Regions from separate parts of the Paenibacillus sp. FSL K6-1122 genome, predicted to be linked through region 2. Evidence: riboswitches for the same ligand, from Rfam matches in the RefSeq annotation. Region 2 holds a riboswitch; the other holds the start of a gene.

Region 1 (8,842 bases), 2.6 Mb from region 2:
GAGATTGACAATTTTACGTCTGGCGGACAGATGATTTGTTTGTTGAATAAAAGAGGAACTTAATATCATTGGTGCTGCGAGGCTGATGTTAAGACTCTGACTTATCTCTGCCGCACTGCATTGATCGATAGGTTTTAGAGGCTCCAGCATCGCTGCATTATTAATGAGTCCAATGAATTCAGCTTCCTGAGAAGGTATTTGGTCCAATATGCGTGTAATCAAATCATCGATCCCATTCAGGTCGGCAAGATCATACTGAACATGGCGGTAACGCCCGCTCCATTCCTCGCTTGATTCCAACAGATCCGAACCCCCGCGTGAAATACCGTAAACGTAATCCCCCTTAGCCAATAATAACTCTGCAAGTTGTAAACCGATCCCTTTGGATGTGCCTGTAATAATAAAGTGTCTTTTTCCTGTTTCTGTTCCCATTCCGATACCACTCCTCCTCTATTTTCAATGCATGTTTATTTCACTATTCTTACGAGTTTTTCTTTCTCCACAACGTGGCCCAGAGAAAAGGTACACCAAAATACGGTTCATGTTGCTCCAGCGACTTCATTGCACGGAACTCCACACATTCAAAGCCATCTTCCAGCATGTAGCGAAGCTTCTCCTCCGTGAACGCAAGACCACCGCGCATCGACTTCTCTTGATACACCTGCCAATCATTCATAACGATCTCAGGCCCACCAATACCGCCAAAACCAGGAGCAAAACAAGTCATTCCAAAGTATCCTCCAGGCTGGAGTGCATTGTGGATCATCTCTATGTAGGGAATGCGCTGATGTGGCAACAGATGGTGCAGACAACCCGAGTCGTAGACAAGATCATATTCTTGCTCTGGGGATAATTCGAACACAGATCGACATTCAAAATGCACGTCCAGTTGCTCCTCTGCCGCCCTCTCTTTAGCCCAAGCAATAGCTGTCTCCGAAAGATCATAAGCATCTACCTGATATCCTTGGCGGGTTAAATACAACGCATTTCTGCCCGGGCCACACCCCAGTTCCAGTGCCTTGCCGCCGCTCAGCACACCTTCGTTCACATGCGCTACCAGATTCTCATCCGGTTTGTTTGGGAAAAAGGGGATTGGTCTGTTCCGATCCTCATAGAAAGGTTCCCAAAACTGCTTGGCAGATCTGAAATCCGCATCGAGCATATCATATAGATCCTGTACACTTTTAATCGTCTTTTCCACAACCACATTCCTCCTTAACTGCTCCATTCAAACCTTCATTTCAGACTATTCACTCCTCGTCATTTTCAATAAATCAGCCACACTCTATTATAACATTTTTACCCAGTAGTTCTCTATTTTTCTTGCGTTTTTCTACTCCAAAATAGAAACTTTTTCCCAATCAGGACCACCCGTCCAACGGGTGGTTTGCTCTTGGGGTATAACCCCCTGTTGCCAAACTGCGCCTAAAGACGCTAGCCTGACAGCAGGGCTGTTCAGGCTCAGTGTTATTTGTCACTTTCACTCACCAGTTAAACTGGTTTTACTTCTTTTTGCTCCGATTACTGCTGAATGGATCTTCGTATTCTTTTACACTCAGCTTATCTAACGCTTGATCATGTGCTTCTTGTTCACGAATATACTTTCTTACCGTTGCTTCATTTAGACCCACTGTACTCACATAGTACCCTTCTGCCCAAAACTTTCGATTGCCATATTTATACTTGAGCTGGGCATGCTTCTCGAATATCATTAGTGAACTTTTCCCCTTTAGATATCCCATGAACGTGGAGACTGCCATTTTCGGTGGAATCGCTACCAACATGTGAACATGATCGGGCATCATGTGACCTTCTATAATTTCTACTCCCTTGTACTTACACAGACGTTTGAAAATTTCGATTAAATCTTTTCTCACTTGATTATAGATTTCTTTCCGTCTATACTTCGGGGTGAATACAATGTGGTATTTGCACATCCACTTTGTGTGAGCTAGGCTATAGCTCTTGTTTGCCATCTAAGACCATTCCTTTCTTTTGAGCCTGAACATCTCAATTTTATCGGAATGGTCTTGGTGGTCAAACCCTCGATCCCTCCACCCGCATAGCGGGTGGTTTTTTGTTTCGCGCGTTTCACGCACTCAACTGGCTAAAGCCATAACAAAAAAACGACCGACATGAATGTCGACCGCTTGCAATGGTGCTGTTAGTTGTAACTTACTTCGCCCGTTCCAAAACTGCAAAGTAATTTCCTTCATTATCAGCAAAGTTGAAAACACGCCCGGTTGGCATCTCTACAATCTCTCCAACCGTTACATGTTTACCAGCCAAGTCGGCATATAACTGATCCAGATTTTCGGTGAAGAACATTAACGAAGGTGTGCCCAGATTTACACCCGCCGACATCCGTTCAACGAACTCTTTGTCATGGAGTATAATGCTTGTCTGCGAGTCTGGAGTAGGCGCAATCTCAATCCATCTCATGCCCTCATCAAGGTTTACTTCATCCACAATGTGGAATCCTGCAACTTCCGTCCAAAATTCCAGTGATTCATCCTGATTGTTGACATACAACATAATCTGGCCGACTTTGCTAAACATGGATCAATCACTCCTCTGATCATCTAATCTCTCAACATCCTGCTTATCATTCCTCAAATTCCAATAGAGTATAACATGCAAGACAGCTTTTTGATCATCTTTCTTTGCAAGTCCATGCAGCTTAAACTGAAGTACACTTTTATGCTTCCACTACAATTAGTTTTTTGAAGTTCCCTTATAATGTTTTAACAAGTGAAAGTCTATGAAACCCCGAGGTATAATAATTCATATCAACACCTTCTTTTTGAAAATTCATTCGTTCATAAAATACGAGCGCTGCTTCATTTTCTTCATGATCAAGTGTGTAAAGCATGACATCACCACTGCCGAATTCAGCTATTTTTATACATATTTTTGTAATTAGTCCACGTGCTACTCCCTGTCGAAGGTGTGATTTGCATGTAACAACGCCAACGATTTCATATCGGTTAACAGTAGGATGAAAGATATAACCAGCATGACCTATGACAACATCTGCTTCGTCAACCATGACATAATAAGCACTGATACGTTCATCCGTCATTTTTAAAAATATATCCCAGCGCGCAGGATACTGATCGCGTATAAACGAAGGGAATTGAAAATCATGATCCGTCATCATTTTCAGCACTGCTGGCTGATCAATCGCTTGAAAAAGGCGAATAGTCATCTTTTTATCCCCTACCCTTAGTGTGCATGTAGACATCTTTTAAGTTACCAGCTTCATAATATGGATACTCTAGTTTTTGTTGAACTTGAAGGACGATCTCCGTAGACGTTAACATTTCGACCAAGTATAGTCCCAGGTCAATGGAAGCCGTAACCCCCGCACCCGTTACCGTATTACCATCACGCACTACACGCGCTGAGATTACTTCTGCACAATAAGGATTCAATAAATCATAAGCAGATGAGTTGGTAGTAGCCCTTTTTCCATTCAGGAAACCTGCTGCCCCCAACAGTAAAGCCCCGGTACAAATAGATATTTTATATGTGACATTTTCTGCCGTTCGGACCCATCGCATAAAATCCTCATCAAATCGAAGCGTTCTAGTTGATAATCCACCAGGAAAAAATACTAGGTCAAAATCCCCTAGATGAGGTAATACTGCATCGGATTTCATTTTCAGCCCACGGTCATCCGAAATTTCCTCCTTATCTGCGCAGAATGTCCATGATACGTTTTCCTTTGCTTTCAGAATCGCTAGCCAAGTCACAGCTTCATAAAATCCAGCTAAATCCATGCTTGTCATTCCATCAAATAAAACAAACGCCATTTTCATTGCCGCCACCAGTCCTTTCGTTCCCTGAATAATAAATAAAGTGTTTGATCAAAAGATCAAACACTTTGCCCAGGCGTACGGCATATAATATATGTGCTCCCTCGTGGTTCACTCCACGTTTACGCCAGTCACACATAACAGATATTTACAACTAATATACATGACATCTTTCATATTGTATATATTATGAAATTATTGCGTGGCTTTTAACTTCTTCGTAAGATAAAGTACAACATCGTCGTCCATAATCGTTTCTTCACCCGGCTGAATGTAATGATCATGTTTGTATACACCGTGACCGTCTGGTATGTACCCGCGATGGGCATATAGAACTTGCGCTTTGCCATAATCGGAAAACACACCTACACCAATGCCTGCTACATCCGTTCGTTCCAGAATAACTTCCTCTGCTCGGTCCATTAACCGTGAACCAATACCTTGGCGCTGGAACTTCATTAGTACATTAAAATCGTTAATTTCGGGAATGCCTTGTTCCCTGAAAGACGGGTAGCTGGAATTCCACAATACATTCACGTATCCGGCAAATTCTCCATTCAACTCGGCTACCAAGGTTACGCGTTCCCCATTCTGTTGTTCAGCCAAGTAATGAAGATACTGCTCAGGGGATCTCCCCCAACCCTGCTCCTGAAACGCCTTTGATATGATTACAGGATCGTTCTCATTTAATAGTCTGATATGTACACTCATTGATGAATCCTCCTTAAAAGATATTTCTAATAGCTATATTCCCAATCTATCCCGAAGCGATGTGATGTGAGCAACATGGTGTTTGCCATGCCAAGCATACATGCCCAGATTGTAATCCAGTCTTGTCGTTTCTTCCGATGAGGGATGATAAAATTGTTTGGCATAATCTGCATCTGTCAGCGCGTTTAACAGAAACACCCAACGACGATGGAGGGCATCCAGAATCTGAAGCGAGAATTCGACATCCAGGTCTCTTGAATCACTCAGTTCAGCCCAGCGCTCTTCATAATAAGGCCGAATCGTTGGTGTATCCTCTGTCAGCGCCAACTTGAAACGAATCATACTGTTCATATGGCTATCTGCCATGTGGTGAATAACCTGTTTGAGCATCCATCCACCTTCTCGATACGGTAGACTTAATTGCTCTTCACTCAATCCCTTTACCGCTTCTCGTGCGCGTTCAGGCAACTCAGCAATGTCCTGAATCCACTTCTCCCGTTGTGCCAAAGTAACTTCACCCGTGTGTACAAATGGTCCTATCGGAAATCTTTCATCCATCCATTATTCCTCCTTGTTTATATGATTCAAATAACTTTAAACAGGATCTACAGGGCATATTCCATAAGCCAACAGTCTCGCATCTGTCCTTCATGCTGCTCATGTTTCTCCAACAGCTTAATCTTTTGGAAACCACATTTCTCGTAACAGGATATCGCTCTTAAGTTCCAGGATTGAGGGTCCATAACCACTTTACGGGCTTGTTTTTCATTAATCAGATAAGCCAGCATGGACTGCATCAACTGTGTACCAATGCCTTTATTCCAGTATTCTACCTCACCAATAAACTGATCCGTTCCATAGATGATCTCATCCGTGTCTCCATAACCATACTCCGTTCGTTCTTCTTCCTCAAGCTCATAGAACTGAATGTATCCAATCGGATGTCCTCCATACTCAACGATACAACGAGTAGCATCATCTTTTTGATTGTAAAAATGCTCTCTCACCTGTTCCAGATCATGCGGCCGATCACGCCCTTCATAGTATTGAAGAACTTCCAGGTCTGACAGCCACTTCACCAGATGTTGTTCATCTTCTGTGTCCAAGAAACGTACAGTGATTTCATTCGATTCATATACATTCATCATTCTGATTACTCCTTATTGATCTCCAGATTCTCACTCGTAACCCAACTCAGATCCTTCCCTAACAAATGCTCGTTGTGAACATAATACACCACGGGATTCTCAAGCGGCTGAGTCGTTCCATCCAAAGATCTGAGCGTTAACCGCAACTTGTAGCTCCCTATCTCATCAGGTATCGCAAATCCTATCAGATTATCAGCTGATTTCATGGTCATCCCCTGCGCCTTCAGATACTTTTCCAGAATGACTTGATCAAGATAGGAGCTGCCAACAGACGAAGGCATGTACCACGCATCATCTTGTTCTTCAGTGAATGTGACCCCTTCCCATCCAGGGACAACGGGATACACCATATGTTGATCCTTGTCTTCTCTTTTTCGCGTTATCTCTAACTCTACCTCAACTACATCCGTATCAATCTGCCTGATTGTGCCTGCCATCACAACATCCTGGGCACTCACACTTGGAATAACATAGCTGTATATGAGCAGAGTCACCAAGAGAATTATCGTTACTCCCGTAATCCAAAATATTGTACTTTTACGCATCTGTCTGATCCTCCCGTCTAATTAATCATACTTCTGGAGTAGCTCCTTCTCTGTTAAAGATTGAGTTAACCTATCCAACTCAGGGGATGCCGTCCAATCACTGGATGTATTCAATCCATGCTTGATGGTATGTATCGCGCTATGTGCAGACATGTATATATTATGGTGGATTCCAGGTTGGACAATGATGTGCTCTCCTGCACGCATCACTCGAATCGAAAACATCTGATCGTCTCCATAACTGGCATACGCAATCCATCCGGTTTGCACCACATAAAACTCCGTTAGATTGATATGTACATGACTGTTTTGCCATGCTCCGTGGGAAGAGGCAACGGTTCTGCAATAATAACTGCCGTCTTCTGTTATCATTTTATATTTTTGTTCCCCGTTCGCCATCTGCTCGAAGCTGGTTTTGACACCCATTTCACCATATTTCTGTTCTGAAAATTCTGTGTTCAATCCGCTTCAGCTCCTTATGGCCTGCCAAATATACTTGCATTCTCTTACAGCAATTCTACCATCAACCTGGTTCTCCTTCAGCTTGACTTCCAGCTGTTCCCGGTACTCAGGCTGTGTATAATCCGGGTTTCCGGGGATATCGGAGAGAAAGATGGCAAACTCTTTTTCATCCGAGAAAATCATAAGTGCCTCGTTATATTCCTCAATCTTGATCACCTTAAATGCATTTCTTTCCAAACGCTCACGTACCTTTGTTATATCCGTATGAATACCAATCATAACTCCACCCTTTTGTAGCAATCTCCCATGCTCAATAATGGAAGTTGGACCTCTGCGATCATAGATCAAACCAAATTGCTTATCTTCAAATGGCATCTTTTCTTTTGTGCTGATGCAGACAAATTCCACATTTGTTATCGTGCTTGAATGAAGACTGTTTTGGGCTATCTTTATCATCTCTTCCGAATTATCAAACCCTATAATGTGATCGGTATATTCCGACATTTTCAACGTAAACTCCCCATGTCCACAGCCTGCATCGAGCACGGATGTATACTGAGGCAGAAGCTTAATCAACCACTCTTCAAAAATATCTTCAGCAGAGTTACCTTCCAGCGTATACAAAGCTCTACCCTTGTATCCCCCATTACGTTGTGCAATCATATCGTACCATTCCATGCTCATAGAGTTCCTCCTGACAAAAATTCCCTTTATTTAAACATTCGACATGGGTACGTCGATTCTCCTGTTTGGATATACGATATATCTTTGCTAAAATATGAAACGCTTCTCTTCCAGCTTCCGTATTAAGGTCGAAGCCGTATGTATCCCATATAATAAACCATCTGATCTGGAGGTTGAGCGCATGTCATTTTTCAAGAAAATGTTAGCCAGTGTAGGTGTTGGAGCAGCCAAAGTAAATACGGAATTGCATACACCAGAGGTCACGCCTGGAGGAATCATCTCGGGGGTTGTGTACATTGAAGGTGGAGATGCGGAACAGAACGTAGATCGAATCTATCTTTCAATTAAAACCCATTACATACGGGAGCACGATGATCGTAAAGTAAAAGAAACAGCCGTTATAGCCAAATATCTGCTCACCGAAGGTTTTACCTTACAGCCTGGAGCCAAATTGGAGAAAGACTTTTCATTTGACCTGCCAGAAAATCTGCCAATTACACTGCATCGTGCAGAGGTATGGGTGGAGACGGGCCTCGATATTTCAAGTGCTGTAGACCCTTCAGACCGGGACAGACTGCATGTTGTTCCTAGCAAAGACATGAACACCGTGCTCGATGCAATTGATATCCTTGGTTTCAAACTGCGTGAAGTGACCAATGACTATGCACCAAAGCTGGGTGGCAATCTGCCATTTGTGCAGGAATTTGAATTTGTACCAACAAACAAATTCCGTGGGCATCTGGATGAGTTGGAAGTGCTGTTCTATCCCATGGGCGATTCGCTGGAGCTGCTATTACAGATCGATCGCCGCACTCGTGGGCTCAGTGGAATATTCTCCGAAGCAATGGGTACGGATGAGAGCTTTGTCCGCCTGCATCTATATGAAAGACATCTGGCGCGAGGGGCGCATTCTGTCGCTCAAGGACTAGAAGAAATCATTTCCAAACATATCTAATCTATAGTTTGTGTTAACGAATAAAAACCGTCCTCTATCAGACAAATCTGATGAAGGACGGTTTTTCCCTTTCAAAAAGGGAATTAAAAAAAGTTGGAGGATAACAGCGATCGTAAGGTTGTTCTGTACTCGGAGTGTCCGTGTAATTATCCATTAGCGAACATATATATATTAATACACTTCGGTACTTTTCAGACTCAACGTTTCACATACAAGTTGGGCAAAGGCATCGAAGCTGCCACAGGATCGCAGGCTTTCCAACTTCTCCTCCTGCCGGATTAACTCTACAAACAGATCATAGATCCCCATCGCCTGTTCGTAATCCTCTTTGCAGATAGATAACATAAATACAGCATGTACTTCATTCTCCTCATCCCACGGAATCGGCTTCTCAAGCAGGCATACCGATACGGTCGTACGGGTTGAACTCAGCTCCATGGGATGCGGAATCGCCATACCTCTTCCAAGCGCGGTTGAAGCCATCTTTTCCCGCTCCTGCACAGCTGGCCAGAATTGCTC
Region 2 (8,842 bases):
TTGTTCCCGCCGCTGTGTTTCATTGATGCAGGGACCGGGGATGCACTGGCGAAACCTTCAACCGTATCGGCCGTTGCAGCTGAACCAGGAGATGCAGAGGCATCTGTGCAGGGAGACACACCGGAAGCAAGATTCTTTCTGTGGGATATGGCTGTGAAACTATGGAGTTGGGTGACTGGATTGTTCGCATAACAACGGATTTATACTGAAAATAAGGGCGACTTCGATTCAGGGAGCTGCCCTTTTGATATGATTTAGTGGTGAATTTCCGGGCGAAGTTTGAAGGGCATCCGAGTTGGGACAGGTATGTTATAATTACTTATAGTGCGTGTTCAAAAAGTCTGGTTTTCAGTACCAAGAAGATGGAATGAAGCTAGAAATGGAGTAGCGGAGCGTAGGAAAATTACGTGAGCAACCAAAATGTTTCCTTCGGAAACATACTTCGTAAGCCTCCCGCTTATTTCGGCTGAATTTCATATTCGACGTTGATGATGCCGCTAGGCATCTATCGTAATCAAAAGCGTACTTTTTGAACAACCTCTTATATTGAATATGGATATGAACTAACCTACTTGAAGTTTAGGAATGATGATATATGAGCAGAGAAAACGAACCAGTGCAACACACCTCTGAGATGAGGGATGATAGAGAAGAACGTGATATGAAAGCTCCGGGAGAGCTGGTCACTGAGATGTGGGATGTACGTGTCTTGGTGAGCGCTGAGAACGATCACGGATTGGGTAATATTGAAATGTTGGATGTGAAAAAGGGGAGCGCCGATCAACAGGCGCTCGCCGACTTGCAGGCTGCCGCAGCCTGCATTCGTCAAGGTCAGACGGTGGCCTTTCCGACCGAGACGGTCTATGGCTTGGGTGCTGATGCGCGTAGCACAGCAGCCGTGGAGGCTGTATTTGTCGCTAAAGGCCGACCTTCCGACAATCCACTGATTGTGCATATCGCGCACCGTGACCAGTTGGATACGCTGGTCACGGAAGTGAACGAAACGGCGGAAGCGCTGATGGCGGCCTTCTGGCCGGGACCACTGACGCTGGTGCTGCCGGTTAGGCCGGGGGCGGTGTCCCCGCGTGTCACCGCCGGTCTGGACACGGTGGCCGTGCGCATGCCGGACCACCCGGTGGCCTTGCAGTTAATCGCGGCGGCGGCATGCCCTGTAGCTGCGCCAAGCGCCAACCGCTCTGGGCGGCCAAGCCCGACACTCGCGTCTCATGTACGCGAGGATCTGGATGGCCGCATCGGCGGCATTGTGGACGGCGGCCCCACCGGGGTGGGCGTCGAGTCCACGGTTGTGCAGGTCGGTGACGACGGTACCGTCACCATCCTGCGCCCTGGCGGCATTACGGCGGAACAATTGTCCGCCGTTGCCGCCCGTGTCGCCACGGACCCCGCGCTACTCGCGGAGGGGGCCGATGGCGTGGGCAGCCCGGCGCCGCGCTCGCCGGGCATGAAGTACACGCACTACGCACCCGCAGGGGCGCTGTGCGTGGTAGAGGGGCCGCCCACAGCGGTGGCGGCCTGGATCTGCGCCGCCCTCGCAGAGGCGGCGCAGCGCGGAGAGCGCACCGCTGTGCTGGCGTTCGCCGAGCACGCGGAGCAGTACCGCGCCGATGCCGTGTTCTCGCTGGGCGATGCCAGCGAGCTGGAAGAAGCAGCGCGCCGGCTATACGCCGCGCTGCGCAGTTGCGATGAGCAAGGCGCCACATATATTGTGGCTGAAGCCTGCTCACGCGAAGGGCTGGGAGCAGCCGTCATGAATCGGCTGCTCAAGGCTGCGGGGAACCAACTCATACAAGTTGGCAACCAGCAACCCTCATAACCTCTCCTGATCATACAGTCAGGAGAGTAATCACTCTTTTTCCAAAACAAAATCAAGATTCTATAAAGCCAGCATCTGACCAGAGATCCGTCGCCGTTTGCCTTTCATCGGTCATGTTTAGGTCCTTGTCCGCATATCGTGTACAAGAACCTTTACGTGACTTGGGGGTATGGGGATGTGGGATGTGTCTGTCCATGTAGGGCAGTTGGTAACCATTTTGATCATGGCTATTGCGCTTGGCCTCGATGCGTTCTCACTCGGGATCGGAATTGGCATGAAGGGCATTCGGCTGCGGGATGTATTGCGAATCAGTATTGTAACGGCGCTATTTCATATCATCATGCCGCTCATCGGCATGTATATGGGCAAATACGTCAGCTCCCTGCTCGGTGACATTACGACGTATGCGGCAGGTGGATTGCTTGTTTTGCTGGGTGCTCATATGATTCTGAATGCATTCCGTGAAGGCGATACAAAGCTGGTGGACCACCGTTCCCTGCTCGGCGTTGTTTTGTTCTCCCTCAGCGTAAGTGTGGATTCATTCTCCGTTGGCGTATCCTTAGGGATGTTTAGCAGTGATCTGATCTTGACCGTACTTGCTTTCGGCGTTTGTGGCGGGGTGATGTCGGTTATGGGGCTGTTATTAGGCCGTCGGGTGAGTCAGAATCTCGGGGATTACGGCGAAGCTATTGGTGGCGCAATCTTGCTTGCGTTTGGACTTTTGTTTATATTTTAGAATAAAACTTGAGATATCATATCATTCGCATCATATGTAAAATGGGGAGGCTAACACAATGAAACATATTTTATTCGTGTGTACAGGAAATACGTGCCGCAGCCCCATGGCAGAGGGGCTTTTGCGAAAATTGGCATCGGAGCGTGGCATTCAGGTAGAGGTTCGCTCCGCAGGTGTGGCAGCAACGTCGGGTATGCCGATCTCCCGACATGCTGAAGCAGTTTTGAGAGATCATAACGTTGAAGGTCCACCTCATTCCACACAGCTTAGCTCTAACCTGGTAGGTTGGGCCGATCTGGTTCTTACATTAACACGGAGTCATAAGCAACATGTCATGCAGGTTTTTCCCGATTCAGTCCACAAAACCTATACATTGAAAGAATATGTGGAGGATGATGAACAGGTATTAAGTGATGTTCAGGAGTTGGACAGCCTGTTTGCAACGCTTGAGATGAAACGTGCCCTTGGCCAAGAGATCCTGGCATCGGAGCGTGAGCGAGCCATTGAGATTAGACAACGAATTCCAAGTTTCGACATCTCCGATCCGTTTGGAGGAAGTCGTGATGATTACAATATAGCTGCAGCTGAGATTCGGACGGCATTGGACCGGCTTTTGGATAAGCTGGGATAATTCTGATCCTGCGAGGCAGGTTATAGAAATAGGACACGTGATGTAAATTAACCGTTGATTTTAGCCGCGGGTTGTTTTATGATGAAGGGGAAAACAGGGATCCGGTGTAACTGGCGACGAAGTGGGCATAACCACGATGGAGCACCGGAACAAACGGCCGGTCGCCTGGGCAAAAGAGCAATTCTGCGTTACCCGCAGACTGCTCTTTTTTTCGTCTTTCATCTGATTATTCGCTATAATAGTACCTGAGATGCCGTGCAAGAATACGAAGGACAACCAAGAGTTAGCGGGCATGATTTTATCGGGAGGCGATAATAGGATGACTATAGAGTTAGATTCGGAACAACCCGGATTGCAGGAACAGACCGCGTCTATTCTGCATGAACTGGCGCTTGCCGGACAGCTTGGGCCTGGACAGATCGTTGTGATCGGTACAAGCACAAGTGAAGTCGCAGGCGCTCGGATTGGTACGAGTGGTGCCATTGAAGTGGCGCAGCAGCTTCTTGCGGGTATACGCGAGGTGCAGGAAGAGTTCGGTTTTGACACGGTATTCCAATGTTGTGAGCATCTGAACCGTGCGCTGGTAATGGAACGTTCTGTGCTTACTCGACTTGGATTGACCGAGGTTGGTGCAGTACCCGTGCCCAAGGCCGGAGGTTCAATGGCATCCGCAGCATATCGTTCGCTGACCGATCCATGCCTGGCTGAACATGTGCAGGCCCATGCGGGACTGGACATTGGGGAGACGATGATTGGGATGCATCTCCGGCATGTAGCCGTACCCTATCGTACAGCGCTTCGCTATGTTGGAGATGCTCGTGTAACCACAGCGTTGACCCGTCCGAAGTTGATTGGCGGCGAACGCGCGGTGTATCGTATGGAAGAACAACCAGATTCGACATTTTGTGACTAACATATAAAGCGAGACTAATTGGGTTACACTCCTGACTTTGATTGCATCACCATCTTCCGATCGCTGTTATCCCCAGATTTTTTAATTCCCTATTTAAAAGGGGAAATCCGGTGATAGCCTATGCTTCCGGAGTAGCTTTCTAAAGAAAGCTTCTAGGCGACCACTTCGTTTCTTCAGATTGGTGTTGCACTCGCCGTTTTCGTGTAAACATTAGTTTCACTTTATAACTTCACTTATAACTGGGAGGAATTTAATCATGGAACAATTGCGCAAGAATGACCCGGCAGTACTGGAAGCGATGAATCTTGAACTGAAACGTCAACAGAACAACATCGAACTGATCGCATCCGAGAACATCGTAAGTGAAGCAGTAATCGAAGCAATGGGATCTGTTCTGACCAACAAGTACGCTGAAGGATATCCAGGTAAACGTTACTATGGCGGTTGTGAGCATGTGGACATCGTTGAAGACATCGCGCGTGATCGTGCAAAAGAATTGTTCGGAGCAGAACACGTGAATGTTCAACCTCACTCCGGTGCACAAGCGAACATGGCAGTTTATCTTGCAGCGTTGAAACCTGGTGATACTGTACTTGGTATGAACCTTGCCCATGGTGGACACCTCACACACGGTAGCCCGGTTAACGCATCTGGTTTGCTGTACAACTTTGTAGCATACGGCGTACAGGAAGATACATTCCTGATTGATTATGATGAAGTACGCAAAGCGGCTTTCAAACACCGTCCTCGTCTGATCGTTGCAGGCGCAAGTGCATATCCGCGTACCATTGATTTTGAAAAGCTAGCTTCCATCGCCAATGATGTAGGCGCTTTGTTCATGGTGGACATGGCTCACATCGCAGGACTGGTTGCTGCTGGTTTGCATCCAAACCCGGTTCCACATGCGCATTTCGTAACAACAACTACACACAAAACGCTGCGTGGACCTCGTGGTGGTATGATTCTGTGCCGCAAAGCGTGGGCAGCAGCGATTGATAAAGCCGTATTCCCAGGTTCCCAAGGTGGACCTCTGATGCACGTGATCGCTTCCAAAGCGGTAGCATTCGGAGAAGCTTTGCAACCTTCGTTCAAAACGTATGCTGAGAATGTCGTAAAAAACGCACAGGTTCTGGCTGAAACACTGATCGCTGAAGGATTGAACATCGTATCTGGTGGTACAGATAACCACTTGATGCTGATCGACACACGCAGTGTGAACATCACAGGTAAGGAAGCTGAGCATGTGCTTGATTCCATCGGTATTACCGTGAACAAAAATGCAATTCCATTCGACCCTACAAGCCCGTTTGTAACGAGTGGTATTCGAATTGGTACACCTGCTGCAACTTCCCGTGGCATGAACGAAGAAGCGATGGTAGCGATCGGTAAGATCATTGCCAAAACGCTGAAAAATCCAAAAGATACAGCGAAGCTGGATGAAGCTCGTGCAGAAGTGACTGCACTGACAGACCAATTCCCGCTCTATACCGATCTTAAATACTAAAAAACTTTGCTCATGCTGTTTGTATTTGAGATGTTCTTAAAATGGGATACAAAAAAACGAAGCAGACAGAATGAGACCGCAGAAGCGAAGCGCTCGCCTTTATCCCCGGATTTTTCCCTTGTTAAAAGGAGAATAAAAAAAATCTGGGGATAACAGCGATCGAAGGATCATTCTGTAGGCGGAGTGCCATTGTATTCATCATTTTCATTTTCTCAACGACATAACAGCAGGAGCAAAACAGGACCGGATGGATCATTTTCCGGTCCTGTTTTTTATAGGATTCGGTAATCTGTAATGATTGGGTGCCCTTTGATGGTGTAATTCGTTGTTGGTGATGATATAATATACAGGATTTATCGAGCCCATGAATGGTGGCTAGGTATATTTGGAAATGCTGAACATGAAGAACTTACCGGAGGGACAAATTAGATGGGAAAATTAGTAATATGTGATCACCCTTTGATTCAACACAAACTGACGTTTATACGCGACATGCGTACGAATACGAAAGATTTTCGTGAATTGGTGGATGAAGTAGCAACGTTGATGGCTTATGAGATTACAAGAGATGTTGAACTGGAAACGATTGATGTACAGACACCTGTAGCTGCAACACAAGGTAAAGTCATCTCTGGACGTATGCTCGGACTGGTGCCGATTCTACGTGCAGGACTCGGAATGCTGGATGGCGTTGTGAAATTGTTGCCAGCGGCAAAAGTTGGACATGTGGGTCTGTTCCGTGACCCGGAAACACTGCAACCGGTAGAATACTACACCAAACTGCCTACAGACGTAACAGAGCGTCAATTGATTGTAATTGATCCGATGCTGGCAACGGGTGGTTCGGCAATTGCAGCTATTGACGTGCTCAAAAAACGTGGCTGTACCCAAATCAAAATGATGAACCTGGTTGCAGCACCGGAAGGCGTAAAAGCTGTGCAAGATGCACATCCCGATGTGGACATCTATGTAGCAGCATTGGACGACCGTCTGGATGATCATGGTTATATCGTTCCAGGGCTTGGAGATGCAGGAGACCGTCTATACGGCACTAAATAAGTATATCGCATGCTTTGTAAGAGGTTGTTCAAAAAGTCCAATTTTGATTACGAAGGATGCCCAAGGGCATCATCGGCATCGAATATGAAATTCAGCCGAAATGTCCGTTGCTCACGTAGTTTTCCCTACGCTCCGCTACTCCATTTCTAGCTTCATTCCATATTCTTGGTACTGAAAACCGGACTTTTTGAACATGAACATATAGAAAAGGGGCTTTGTTCGAATGTCCAACAAAATTAAAGTCATGACGATCTTCGGGGTGCGTCCGGAAGCCATCAAGATGGCTCCGCTTATTTTGGAATTGCAGAAACACCCTGAGTCTATTGAATCTATTGTTTGCGTAACTGCGCAGCATCGCCAGATGTTGGATCAGGTACTTGAAGTTTTCGACATTCATCCCGATTATGATCTGGATGTGATGAAGGACCGTCAGACATTGAATGAAATTACAATTCGTGTTCTTGGCGGTCTGGAGCCAGTGTTAGCCGAAGCTAAGCCGGATATTGTACTGGTTCACGGGGATACATTAACTACCTTTGTAGCGAGCTACGCAGCATTCCTGCAACAGATTCAGGTAGGACATGTGGAAGCGGGGCTGCGGACGTGGAACAAGCTGTCTCCATATCCGGAAGAGATGAACCGTCAGCTGACGGGAGTACTGGCTGATCTACACTTTGCGCCTACGGATTGGTCTTCTTCCAATCTTGCCAAAGAAAATAAATCGGAGTCTAGTACGTACGTCACAGGCAACACGGTAACAGATGTGTTTCAATATACTGTACGGGAGGACTACACACACCCGGTACTTGATTGGGCCCAAGGCAAACGCCTTGTGCTGATGACAGCTCATCGCCGTGAATCTCAAGGCGAGCCTCACCGCAACATTTTCCAGGCCGTCAAACGGATTGCCGACGAATTCGAAGATATTGCCATCGTGTACCCGGTGCATCCAAGTCCTGCTGTGAAGGAGCCGGCTCACGCGATCTTGGGGAATCATCCCCGTATTCAATTAATTGATCCACTAGACGTGGTGGATTTGCATAACTTTTACCCGCACACTCACTTGATTTTGACCGATTCAGGCGGTTTGCAGGAAGAAGCACCTTCGTTTGGTGTGCCTGTGCTCGTATTGCGCGATACAACAGAACGCCCGGAAGGTATTGAAGCCGGAACGCTGGAATTGGTAGGTACCGAAGAGGAACGTGTGTATGAACGGACCAAAGCTCTGCTCACAGACAAAACCCTGTATGCAAGCATGAGCCAGGCTGCCAATCCATACGGTGATGGACATGCTTCGGAAAGAATTGTCAATGCGATTTTGCATCATTTCGGTGTAAATAGTGAACGTCCGGAATCATTTCACAGAAAATTCAAAAAATAATACATTTTTTCTGACGGATTTATAAAGGGCAAGCATACAGTTAAACTGTACGGTTTACGCGGGTTTATGGGCTTTGAGGGTCTGTATTCCCGTCGTTTCCCCCTTTAAAACGCTAAAATCATTCAATTGACAAAGGCTCTCATCATTCAGTAAAATTAACTGGGATTGCAAGGGTGGCGTGGAAAATGGCCGATTCGAACAAACCAAATTCATCCCGTAACCATGACGATAATGTATGGAAAGCGATGGGACTCGTGACAGCTTTTGGGATCGAGATTGCCATTCTCGCTGTTGCCGGATATTACGCTGGCTCCTGGTTGGACAAGACCATCGGAGGTAACGGAATATGGATCGCCGTAAGCGTTCTCTTTTTTCTTGCGGCAGGCGGTGTAAGCATCTACTTTATCGCGAAAAAAATCATGGGGGAAAGTGATGAGTGAACTAACCAGATACCGCAGATCGATGACTGTTTTCGTCATGTACTTTCTTATGATTTGTTTTCTCGCAGCGGCCTTTATGCCACGTGTGGAGACAATTGCTTTGGGACTGGCCCTGGGTACAGGAGTTAGCTGGATCAATGCATTTTACCTGGGCTACAAAGTAAGGAAAATGTCTGATGATGCGGCAGAAGGTAACTTGAAGCGTGTCAACTTGGGATTTTTGACAAGAGCGGCATTCGCTGTGCTCGGTATATTCATATCGATGCGCTTTCCGCAGTACTTCAATACATATGCGGTTGCAGGCGGTCTCGTCATTGCACAATATTCCTTATTGATTATAGGGA

Evidence for each region. A riboswitch is a leader RNA that binds a small molecule or an ion and turns the genes downstream of it on or off. The one in region 2 is predicted to bind ZMP and ZTP.
Region 1: it holds a riboswitch for ZMP and ZTP, as region 2 does, so the genes downstream of both, NSQ20_RS08620 (DJ-1/PfpI family protein) here and NSQ20_RS28960 (TIGR01440 family protein) in region 2, are expected to answer to the same signal.

What each region holds. Positions count from the first base shown of each region.
Region 1 is NZ_CP150272.1:1,911,667-1,920,508, reverse strand. Features, by position in the region: gene NSQ20_RS08645 (SDR family NAD(P)-dependent oxidoreductase) at 1-432, opposite strand, end outside; gene NSQ20_RS08640 (class I SAM-dependent methyltransferase) at 482-1,228, opposite strand; gene tnpA (IS200/IS605 family transposase) at 1,503-1,976, opposite strand; gene NSQ20_RS08630 (VOC family protein) at 2,176-2,559, opposite strand; gene NSQ20_RS08625 (GNAT family N-acetyltransferase) at 2,735-3,208, opposite strand; gene NSQ20_RS08620 (DJ-1/PfpI family protein) at 3,213-3,821, opposite strand; ZMP/ZTP riboswitch at 3,882-3,963, opposite strand; gene NSQ20_RS08615 (GNAT family N-acetyltransferase) at 4,014-4,529, opposite strand; gene NSQ20_RS08610 (YfiT family bacillithiol transferase) at 4,563-5,087, opposite strand; gene NSQ20_RS08605 (GNAT family N-acetyltransferase) at 5,135-5,674, opposite strand; gene NSQ20_RS08600 (hypothetical protein) at 5,683-6,222, opposite strand; gene NSQ20_RS08595 (hypothetical protein) at 6,244-6,684, opposite strand; gene NSQ20_RS08590 (class I SAM-dependent methyltransferase) at 6,691-7,368, opposite strand; gene NSQ20_RS08585 (sporulation protein) at 7,550-8,323, shown strand; gene NSQ20_RS08580 (BglG family transcription antiterminator) at 8,495-8,842, opposite strand, start outside.
Region 2 is NZ_CP150272.1:6,490,236-6,499,077, reverse strand. Features, by position in the region: gene spoIIR (stage II sporulation protein R) at 1-192, shown strand, start outside; gene NSQ20_RS28975 (L-threonylcarbamoyladenylate synthase) at 752-1,834, shown strand; gene NSQ20_RS28970 (manganese efflux pump MntP family protein) at 2,010-2,570, shown strand; gene NSQ20_RS28965 (low molecular weight protein arginine phosphatase) at 2,629-3,201, shown strand; ZMP/ZTP riboswitch at 3,298-3,379, shown strand; gene NSQ20_RS28960 (TIGR01440 family protein) at 3,521-4,114, shown strand; gene glyA (serine hydroxymethyltransferase) at 4,371-5,618, shown strand; gene upp (uracil phosphoribosyltransferase) at 6,048-6,677, shown strand; gene wecB (UDP-N-acetylglucosamine 2-epimerase (non-hydrolyzing)) at 6,901-8,058, shown strand; gene NSQ20_RS28940 (AtpZ/AtpI family protein) at 8,244-8,498, shown strand; gene NSQ20_RS28935 (ATP synthase subunit I) at 8,491-8,842, shown strand, end outside.